Regions from separate parts of the Micromonospora sp. NPDC005197 genome, predicted to be linked through region 1. Evidence: riboswitches for the same ligand, from Rfam matches in the RefSeq annotation. Region 1 holds a riboswitch; the other holds the start of a gene.

What was found. A riboswitch is a leader RNA that binds a small molecule or an ion and turns the genes downstream of it on or off. The one in region 1 is predicted to bind thiamine pyrophosphate.
Region 2: it holds a riboswitch for thiamine pyrophosphate, as region 1 does, so the genes downstream of both, ABZU46_RS03115 (ECF transporter S component) here and thiE (thiamine phosphate synthase) in region 1, are expected to answer to the same signal.

What each region holds. Positions count from the first base shown of each region.
Region 1 is NZ_JBEXHY010000045.1:1,932-7,155, reverse strand. It holds gene ABZU46_RS16850 (ThuA domain-containing protein) at 1-3,249, opposite strand, end outside; TPP riboswitch at 3,540-3,649, shown strand; gene thiE (thiamine phosphate synthase) at 3,644-4,267, shown strand; gene thiO (glycine oxidase ThiO) at 4,264-5,224, shown strand, end outside.
Region 2 is NZ_JBEXHY010000004.1:62,830-68,053, forward strand. It holds gene ABZU46_RS03090 (acyl-CoA dehydrogenase family protein) at 1-37, opposite strand, end outside; gene ABZU46_RS03095 (DUF6328 family protein) at 159-662, opposite strand; gene ABZU46_RS03100 (SIS domain-containing protein) at 915-1,664, opposite strand; gene ABZU46_RS03105 (AAC(3) family N-acetyltransferase) at 1,661-1,930, opposite strand; gene ABZU46_RS03110 (alpha/beta fold hydrolase) at 1,986-2,816, opposite strand; TPP riboswitch at 2,924-3,028, shown strand; gene ABZU46_RS03115 (ECF transporter S component) at 3,106-3,693, shown strand; gene ABZU46_RS03120 (ABC transporter ATP-binding protein) at 3,821-5,224, shown strand, end outside.

The DNA of each region.
Region 1 (5,224 bases):
CACGGTGCCGGTGGCCGGGGTCGCGGTGGCGGTGACCACCGGCGGCCCGTTCTCGGTGACGCCGCGGCCGACGAAGTCCATCCAGTTGACGTTGAACAGGGAACCCGTTCCGCCGTTCGGATCGCGGGCCACGAAGTACAGCGAGCCGCTCGCGGCACCGGTGACCGGCGCGCTCACGTCCGTGTACGTCTGCCACGCGCCGGTCGCCGGAACGGTGGCCGTGGCCACGACCGGTCCGTCGACGGCGCCCGCGTGGACCTCGATCCGACCGCCGGCGGCGGCCGAGGCGGCCCGGAACCGGATCTCGGTGATGTTCGTCAGGTTCGCCGGGACGATCGACCACCAGTCGCCGTCCTCGATGAACCCGATGTTCTGGCCGCCACCTGCGGTGTCGGCCCCGGTCTCCCGCTGCACGCCGGCGTCTCCGCCGCCGGTGCCGCCCGGCACCCGTCCGGTGGCCGTGAAGTACTCGGCCTGCTTCTGCTTGGGCTGCAGGATCTCGATGTCCCGGCCGGTGAGCGCGCCGGACCCGCCGGCCCCGCCCTTGTCGGTGTAGGTGGCCTCGAAGACCGCGAACACGTTCGCCTCGGCGCCGTGCCCGGAGGCGAGCGACGTCTGGACGGTGCCGGTGCAGCCGGTGTGCTGCTCCAGCGGGTGGGCGTGCTCGTCGTGACCGAGCAGCACCTGCAGGTTCACCCGGGCGCAGTCGATCTGCCCGTCCTCGGGGTCGGTCACCTTGACCGTGTAGCGGACCTGGTCACCCCAGTTGAAGAAGCCACCGTCCGGCGGGAACTCGATGCTCACCGTCGGTGCGGTGTTGCCCACGGTGACCGGCACGTTGGCCACCGCGGTACGGCCCTTCGGGTTGGTCACGGTGAGCTGGGCGGTGTAGTTGCCCGCCGTGGCGTACGTGTGCGTCGGGTTGGCCTCGGTGGAGGTCTGCCCGTCGCCGAAGGTCCAGGCGTAGGTGAGCGCGCCGCCGTCCGGGTCCCGGGAGCCGGCGCTGGAGAAGGCGACCGTCAACGGCGCCGGCCCCGAGGTCGGGTTGGCGGACGCCGCGGCAATCGGTGCGCGGTCGCCGGCGGTGTAGTCGATCCGGTAGATGCCGGAGTCGTCGTTGTTGCCGCCGAAGCCCGTGCCCCACTCGATCAGGTAGAGCGCGCCGTCCGGGCCGAACTCGAAGTCCATCGGCCGGATCATGCGCATACCGGTGAGCAGCTGGTTGATGTCCACCAACGACTTGCCGTCGGCGGTCATCTGCATCGTGTACATCTTGTTCTGGTTCCACTCGCCGAGCAGCGCCTTGCCGTCGTAGTAGGCCGGCCACTTGCGGGTGGAGTTGAGGTTGGCGTCGTACCGGTAGGCCGGACCGCCCATCGGGGCGCCACCGCCACCGATCTCCGGGTACCGCGCGTCACCGGCGTAGCCGTAGTCGACGGTGGCCGGGACGACCGGCGGGAGGTTGGTCAGGCCGGTGTTGTTGGGCGAGTTGTTCACCGGCGCGGCGCAGTCGAACTTCGGACCGCTCGGGCCGGACGGGAACGTGTAGTCGTTGTACGCCTCGTTCGTCCCGGTGCAGTACGGCCAGCCGTAGTTGCCGGGGGTCACGACGTTCCACTCGACCAGACCGCGGGGGCCCCGGTTCGGGTTGTCCGCGTTGGCGTCCGGCCCGTAGTCCCCGACGTACAGCGTGTCGGTCTTCGGGTCGGTGCCGATCCGGAACGGGTTGCGGAAGCCCATCGCGTAGATCTCGGGACGGGTCTTCTCGGTGCCCGGCGCGAAGAGGTTGCCGGTCGGAACGGTGTACGTCCCGTCGTCCTCCGGGTGGATCCGGATCACCTTGCCGCGCAGGTCGTTCGTGTTGGCGGAGGTGCGCTGCGAGTCGTAGTCCTGACGGCCCGGCCGCTCGTCGAGCGGCGAGTACGCGTTCGACTCGAACGGGTTGGTGTTGTCACCGGTGGCCAGGTAGAGGTTGCCGGCGCTGTCGAAGGTCATGCTGCCGCCCGCGTGGCAGCAGGTGTTGCGCTGGGTGTCGACCCGCAGCACCTGCTTCTCGCTCGCCGGGTCGATGGTGTCGCCGGTCACCGTGAACCGGGACAGCAGGTTGCGGGTGACGCCGTCGTTCGGGGCGTAGTAGAGATACACCCACTTGTTGGTGGCGAAGTCCGGGTCGAGCCGGATGCCGATGAGGCCGTCCTCGTTGCCGGTGAAGACGTCCAGGTCGACGGCGGTGACGGTGCTGCCGGTGTCGGGCTTGATGATCTGCACCCGGCCGTCGCGCTCGATGTAGAAGACCCGCCCGTCGGGGGCGATGTCCAGCTCCATCGGGTTGCTTGTGTTGCTGTCCAGCGTGACCTTCTCGAAGCTGGACGTCTTCGAGGCGCCGCAGTCGGCGTCGACCACGCCGGCCGCCGTCTGGATGCCGCCGAGCAGGTGCTTGAGGAACTCGGGCTCGGCGTACGACTCCCGGGTGTGCCCGCCGCCGGTGTACCAGGAGCGGCCACCGTCGAAGTCCTGGCACCACGCGGTCGGGTGGTCGGCGCCCATCGCGCCGGCGCCCGGGGTGTAGCTCTTCTCGTCCAGGCTGGCCAGCACGTGCACGTCCGGCCGGGGGTTGGTCTGGAAGTTGTACCACTCGTCGAACCGGGACCAGCGGTCCGGCAGTTCGGCGGTGGACGGGTGGGCGTGGTCCTCCACCTTGACGGTGGCCTGCTGGTTCTGCGGGTGGTTGGCGAAGTACGCGCCGACCAGGTCGCCGTACCAGGCCCAGCTGTACTCGGTGTCCGAGGCGGCGTGGACGCCGGCGTAACCGCCGCCGGCCCGCACGTAGCGCTCGAAGGCCGCCTGCTGGTCGGCGTCGAGGACGTCACCGGTGGTGGAGAGCCAGATCACGGCCTTGTACTTGGCGAGGTTGGCGTCGTTGAACGAGGCGCCGTCCTCAGTGGTGTCCACTGTGAACCCGTTCGCCGCGCCGAGCTGCTGGATGGCGGCGATGCCGGTGGGGATGGAGTCGTGCCGAAAGCCGGCGGTCTTGGAGAAGACCAGGACGGAGTAGGGGTCGGCCGCTGCGGCCTTCGGTGCCTTCGGCACCACCTGGGTGACCGGAGCCGCGGCCTGCGCGTCTCGCGGGGGGACCTGCGCCGCGGCCGGAGCCGCCTGCGCCGGCGACCCGAGCAGGGTCGTCGAGGCGAGCGCTAGGGAGAGCAGGGTAGCGGTGAGTGGTAAACGGGTACGACGAGAACGGGACACGCCGCCTCCAATGTCGCGGTGGACAGGAATCGCGGGGGCCGGCTGCCGAAGACCGTCCCGGATGGAGCCGGCGGGGAGGCCGTGCCAGGGCGTCCCCACCGGCATTTTGTCGAATCGCTGAACAAATTAATTCTGGTGTATCCATGTCGGGCAAGATGCCGGCCGGTAACGGTTCTGCAACGGCGTGCGACATTCCGAACAGGACCGGAGAAAGTACCCCATCGATGGAGCCGTGTCCGGCCGGCGGCCGCTCCCTTGGCAGACCGGCGGAACTGTCGTACGGTGACAAGCAAGTAACCCACGGGAGCCCGGTGTACCGGGCTGAGAGGGGGGCTGACAGCCCCCGACCGTCGAACCTGATCCGGGTAATGCCGGCGCAGGGAGGAGTGTTGCCGTGCCGTCCCTTGGACGACTGCATCTGATCACCGACACCCGACCCGGGCGTGACCCACTCACCGTGGTCCGGGCCGCCCTCGCGGCGGCCCGCGCCGACCTCGTCGTGCAGGTCCGGGTGGAGGACTCCGCGACCGATCGCGAGGCGTACGACCTGGCCGGCCGGGTGCTGGCGCTCTGCGCGCCGTACGGAGCGACCTGCCTGGTCAACGACCGGCTGCACGTGGCGCTCGCGGTGGGCGCCGCCGGTGGGCACGTCGGGGCCGACGACCTGCCGGTCGCCGCCGCCCGGCACGTGCTCGGCCCGACCGGAGTGCTCGGCGCCACCGCACGCGCGCCGCAGACGGCGGTCGAGGCGGTCACCGCCGGGGCCAGCTACCTGGGCGTCGGCCCATGCCACGCCACCAGCACCAAGAACGGCCTGCCGGATCCCATCGGGCCCGCGGGCGTCCGCGCCGTCGCCGACGCCGTCGACGTGCCGGTCATCGCGATCGGCGGGGTGACCGCCGACCGGGTGCCGGCGCTGCGGGCCGCCGGGGCGTACGGGGTGGCGGTGGTCGGCGCGCTCTCCGACGCCGCCGACCCCGCGCGGGCGACCGCCGACCTGCTGCGGGCGCTGGCGTGACGCGCACCGATGTGGCGGTGGTCGGCGCGGGCCCGATTGGACTGGCCATCGCGTGGCGCTGTGCCATCCGGGGGTTGCGCGTCGAGGTGCACGACCCGGCTCCCGGGTCGGGGGCATCGGCCGTCGCCGCCGGCATGCTCTCCCCGGTCGCCGAGGCGTACTTCGGTGAGCGGCGGCTGACCGAGTTGCTGGTGGCGTCCGCCGCCCGCTGGCCCGGGTTCACCGCCGAGCTGACCGAGGCGAGCGGCACCGAGATCGGCTACCGGACCGAGGGCACCCTGATGGTCGGGCTGACCGGCGACGACCTCGCCGAGGCACGCCGGCTCTGGGCGTACCAACAGGGGTTGGGTCTGCCGGTGACGCCGCTGCGCCCCAGCGAGCTGCGCGACCGCGAACCGGCGCTCGCCCCTCGGGTGCGCGGCGGCGCGCTCGCGCCCACCGACCACCAGGTCGACCCCCGGCTGCTGGTGCCGGCGCTGCGCACGGCCGCGCAGCGGGCCGGCGCGGTGCTCGTGCCGCAGCCGGTCCGGCGGCTGTCGGACGTCGACGCGGGGGTCACCGTGGTCGCCGCCGGCTGCGGGGCCGCCGCGCTCACCGGCCTGCCCGTGCGGCCGGTGAAGGGCCAGATCCTCCGGCTGCGCGCGCCCGGCGGCGTCGCGCCGGGCTTCCGGCACGTGATCCGGGGGTACGCCGACGGCGAGCACGTCTACCTGGTGCCCCGCGCCGACGGCGAGGTGGTCCTCGGCGCGACGGTCGAGGAGCGCGCGGACACCAGCGTCACCGCCGGCGCGGTGCTGCGGCTGCTGCGAGCTGGTGTCGACCTGCTGCCCGAGCTGACCGAGTACGACCTGGTCGAGGCGGTCGCCGGTCTGCGGCCCGCAACGCCGGACAACGCGCCGATCCTCGGGCCGCTGCCCGGCCGGCCGGACGTCCTGGCCGCCACCGGGCACCACCGGC
Region 2 (5,224 bases), on a different contig from region 1:
CGTCCGGTGCCGGTCGGCCATTCTGCGTCGTGGTCACGGCTGCCCCCTCGAACCTCGGTTGCGGCTGCGTCGACGTGCGCGACTACCGTCACGCTACCCCCGGTTGTTACCCAGGGGTAGCGCTGCGTGCGGATCGTCTGCTCGCTGCTCCGGCGGGGTCAGCGGCCGCTGAGCGTGTCCGGGTCGTCATCGTCGTCATCGATGTCGTCGTCCCCCCAGTTGCGGCGGGCGAACGGCAGGATCACCCAGAACAGGAGGAACCAGAGCCCGGCCAGCGCGCTGAGCAGGAACGCGATCGGCCGGTCCAGCACGAAGTCGGTGATCAGCAGGACCGCGCTGACCATCGCGATCAGCATGAAGGCGAGGCCGCCGGTGGCCATCCGGTGCGCGAACCGCACCAGCTCCGGCTTGCGCCCCTGACGGAACAGCGCCCGGTGGAACGCCACCGGCGAGATGATCATCGCGGTGGCGGCGGCCGCGGCGAGCAGCGCGACGATGTAGACGTCCCGCTGGAACTCGCTGGTCCGGGTGAACCCGTTGCTGAACGGCAGGGTGAGCAGGAAGGCGAAGAGGATCTGCACGCCGGTCTGGGCGACCCGCAGCTCCTGCAACAGGTCGGCGAAGTTGCGCTGCCAACGCTGCTTCTCGGTCTCCTTGGACACGCGCTACCTCCGGTCAGACGGTACTGCCGGCGGTCCCAGCCGCCGGCAGCAACGCCAATGCCCCACACGGCCGAGCGCGAAACAGGCTCACGACACGTTCCGGCCATCTCCCCGTCGCCCGCCGGTCATCGCCCGGTCGCCACGCCGTCGCCCGCCCGCCCCAAGCCGAGCCGCCCGCGCCACCCGCCGTGCCGTCGCCCGCCCGCGCCATGCCGACCGCCCGGGTCGCGCCATCGCCCGCGCCGCCGGGGGTCAGGAGCCGCGGCGGATCCGGCCGGCGTATCTGGCCTCCAGGGCCGTGTTGTGCGCGTCGCCGTCCGGGATGTTCGCCGACAGGTAGACCGGGGGCCGCTCCCCCGCTGCCAGCAACCGGGCGACGACCTCCACGGTGATCTGCTGCGCCAGCAGCGCCGCCGTGATCGAGGAGACCGCGCCGACCGCGCCACCGCCGGGCAGCGGCAGGGTCGCGTCGCCGTACGGTGCGCCGTTGTCGAGCACCACGTCGGCGAGGTCGGCCAGCTTGCGCCCGGACGGGTGGCGGGACGTCATCCGGCCGGAGTGCTGCGCCGAGGTGATCGCCACCAGCGGGTGACCATGCTCCTTGACCAGCGTGGCGAACTCGACCATCGCGCCGTTGACCCCGGAGTTCGACGCGAGCACGAAGACGTCGGCAGCCTGTACGGGGGCCAGCTCCCAGAGCCGGTGCGCCACCGCCGGGTCCCGCTCCAGCAGCGGCCCGAGACGATCGGCCGGTTCGCCGCCGAGCAGCACCAGGTCACGCAGCGCGATCCGGTTGGTGGGCACCAGACCACCCGCCCGACCGGCGATCTCCATGGCGAGGGCCTCCGAGTGCCCGGTGCCGAAGGCGTGCACCACCCCGTCGGCGCGTACCGCTTCGGCGATCAGATCGGCGGCCCGCCCGACCGCATCCCGCTGGCTGGCGGCCACCCGGCCGATCGTCTCGGTCACCACGGCCAGGTAGTCCTCGGCGCTCACACTCATGCGTCCTCCGTCGTCCGGTTGCGGGCCATCCACTGCACCGCGAAGTCGACCGCCGCCCGCTGGCGTACCAACCTCCCCGTCCCCGCGCCCACCGGGCCGCAGCGCACCGCCCCGGTGGCCTCCAGGTCCCGACCCAACGCGCCGAAGTCGCCCGCGTCGAGCCGGGGCGTACACCCAGCAGGCGCAGCTGCGCGGCGAGCGAGCGACGGGTGTCCGGCCCGCCGGCAGGTGCCGTCACGGCGCTCCTCCGCCCGGCGCCGGCCCACCCGGCGCCCGTCTGCCCGGCGTTCGTTGGCCCGGCGTGTCTCGGCACGGCACGGCTCAGGCCGTCCCGGCGATCCGGGCCAGGACCGCCTCGGCCAGCGCGGCGGGTGCGGCGTCCGGAATCCAGTGGCTCACCCCGGGCAGCGGTACGAAGCGGTAGTCACCGATGACGTTGGCGGCGCACGCCTCGGCGGCGGTCCGCCCGATGGCGACGTCCCGGTCGCTCCAGACGTAGGTGGTGGGTACCGCGACCGGGCCGACGCCGGCCAGGTCGGCGCGGGACATGGCCCGGTACCAGTTCAGGGCGGCGGTGAGCGCACCCGGCTCCCGCATCGGGTCGGCGTAGCGGTCCACCCGGGAGGCGTCACCCACCCCGCCGAGCATCTTGCGCAGCGCCGTCGCGTGCCACGCCAGCAGCACCTTCTCGGCCTTGCCCGGCTTGCGGAACAGCGCGATGTACGACGAGCGCGCCTTCTGCTGGCCGTCGGTGGCGAGGGCGTGCGCCATGGCCGCCGGGTGCGGCACGGACACCGCGGTCAACGTACGGACCCGCTCGGGGTGCGCGGCGGCCACCGCCCAGGCCACGATCGCGCCCCAGTCGTGGCCGACCAGGTGGACGGCGTCCACATCGAGCGCGTCGAGCACCGCCACCACGTCGGCGACCAGTTCCGGAATCCGGTACGCGACCACCGCCTCCGGCCGGGCACCCGGCGAGTAGCCCCGCTGGTCCAGCGCGTACGTGCGCAGCCCGGCGGCGTGCAGTGCCGGCACGACGTCGTCCCACTCGCCGCTGTGCTGCGGGAAGCCGTGCAGCAGGAGGACGGGAACGCCGTCGGCCGGGCCGCCGGTGCCTACCTCGAACGTGAGACCTCGCGCGTCGACCTGCATGATCGGCAGCCTACCCAGCCGGCCGAGCGCCGGCCCTGATGCGCGGGCGGCCGAATGCCCTGCTGGGCCGTTACCCCTGGTCGGTGCTAGCGTCACCGAGACAACTTCACATCCGACAGGGGAGCGCACAGCGCTGAGAGTGCGGGCACGCCCGCAGACCCTCGAACCTGATCTGGGTAATGCCAGCGCAGGGAGTTCGGTCGACCTCCAGCCGCGCCGTGAGTCCGGTGCCACCGGGCGCGCGGCGTGCGTCTTCTCCTGGTTCGTTCCACTGAACTGGGAGCACAGCATGGACAACACCACCAGCCGTTGGCGCACCATCGACATCGTGGTCGCCTCGGTGATCGCGGTCGCCTTCGGCGTCATCTTCTGGGCCTGGGGCCTGGTCTGGAGCGCCACCGAGGGCGCGTTCGCCTTCTTCCCGCCCGCGCAGACGCTGATCTACGGCGTCTGGCTGCTGCCGGCCGTGGTCGGCGGCCTGGTCATCCGCAAGCCCGGCGCCGCGCTCTACTGCGAGACGGTGGCCGCGGTCGTCTCCGCACTGCTGGGCAGCCAGTGGGCCGGCACGGTGATCCCTCAGGGCATCGTGCAGGGCATCGGAGCCGAGCTGGCGTTCGCCGCCTTCCGGTACCGGTCGTACCGGCTGCCGACCGCCGTGCTGGCCGGCGCGCTGACCGGTCTCAGCGCGGCGCTGTTCGACTTCTTCGTCTGGAACGTCGACTACGCGCTGGACGACTACCGCATCCCCTACGCCCTGCTCACCATCGTCAGCGCCACGATCATCGCTGGCGTGGGCGGCTGGCTGCTCACCCGCGCCCTGGCCAACACCGGCGCGCTGGACCGCTTCCCGGTAGGCCGAAACCGCGCCCTCATCTGAGGGCGCAACTGTCCCCGTGATCAAGAGGTTTGCGTCAACGGAAGCCGGAATTCTGACGCAAACCTCTTGATCACCGGCGGGGAGACGGCGGGAGGACGGCCGGGAGACGGCCGGGAGGGGGTGTTGGGTGGGCGGGGTACTGCTGCGGGGGTTCGGGTGGCGGCATGCCGGGCGGCGGGCCTGGGCTGTGCGCGGCGTGGATCTGCGGGTCGAGGCCGGAGAACGGGTGCTGCTGCTCGGGCCCTCCGGGGCCGGTAAGAGCACCCTGCTCACCGCGCTGGCCGGGCTGCTGCCCGAGGATTCCGGTGAGCAGGAGGGCACCGTCGAGATCGACGGGCTCGACCCCCGCAAGGCGCGGGAACGGGTCGGCATCGTCTTCCAGGACCCGCAGACCCAGCTGGTGATGGCGCGCAGCGGCGACGATGTCGCGTTCGGGCTGGAGAACCGGGGCGTGCCGACGGACGAGATCTGGCCCCGGGTCGACGAAGCGCTGCGGCGGGTCGGCTTCCCGTACCCCCGCGACCGCAGCACTGCCGCGCTGTCCGGCGGCGAGCAGCAACGCCTGGCCCTGGCCGGCGCGCTTGCCCTGCGGCCCGGCCTGCTGCTGCTCGACGAGCCGACCGCCAACCTCGACCCGGACGGGGCCGCCCTGGTCCGAGGGGCGGTGGCGGGCGCGCTGGACGCCGACACCACAGTGATCCTGGTCGAACACCGGGTCGCCGAGGCGCTGCCACTGGTCGACCGGGTGGTCGTCCTGGAGCCTGGCGGCGGGGTCCGCGCGGACGGGACGCCCGAGGCGGTCTTCGCCGCGCACGGCGCTGCCCTCGCCGCCGAGGGCGTCTGGGTGCCCGGTCACCCCATCGCACCCCGCACGGCCACCGCCGCCCCTGGCGACCTGCTGCTCACCGCCGACCGGCTCGGCCTGCCGCCCCGGCTGGGCCCCACCGACCTGGCGGTACGCGCCGGAGAGGCACTCGCCGTACGCGGACCCAACGGCGCCGGCAAGTCCACGCTGGCGCTGCTGCTCGGCGGCCTGCTCAAACCGGGCGCCGGCCGCGTCACCGCCTCGGCCGAGTTGGCCGGCGCCGACCACCGCGCTCCCCCGCACCGCTGGCGAGCGCCCGCGCTGGCCCGACGGATCGGGTCGGTCTTCCAGGACCCGGAGCACCAGTTCGTCACCGGCACCGTCTTCGACGAGCTGGCGCTCGGGCCACGCCGGACGGGTCAACCCGAGGCTGCCGTCCGGGAGACCGCCGCGGGGCTGCTGGACCGGCTGCGGCTGACCCGACTCGCGGCCGCCAACCCGTACACCCTCTCCGGTGGGGAAGCGCGGCGACTGAGCGTGGCGACGGCCCTGGCCACGGCGCCCCGCCTGCTGATCTGCGACGAACCGACCTTCGGGCAGGACCGGCGGACCTGGCGGGAGCTGGTCGACCTCTTCGCCGACCTGCGGGACGCCGGGCACGGCGTGGTCACGGTCACCCACGACCTCGACTTCGTCGCCGCGCTCGCCGACCGCACGGTCACCCTC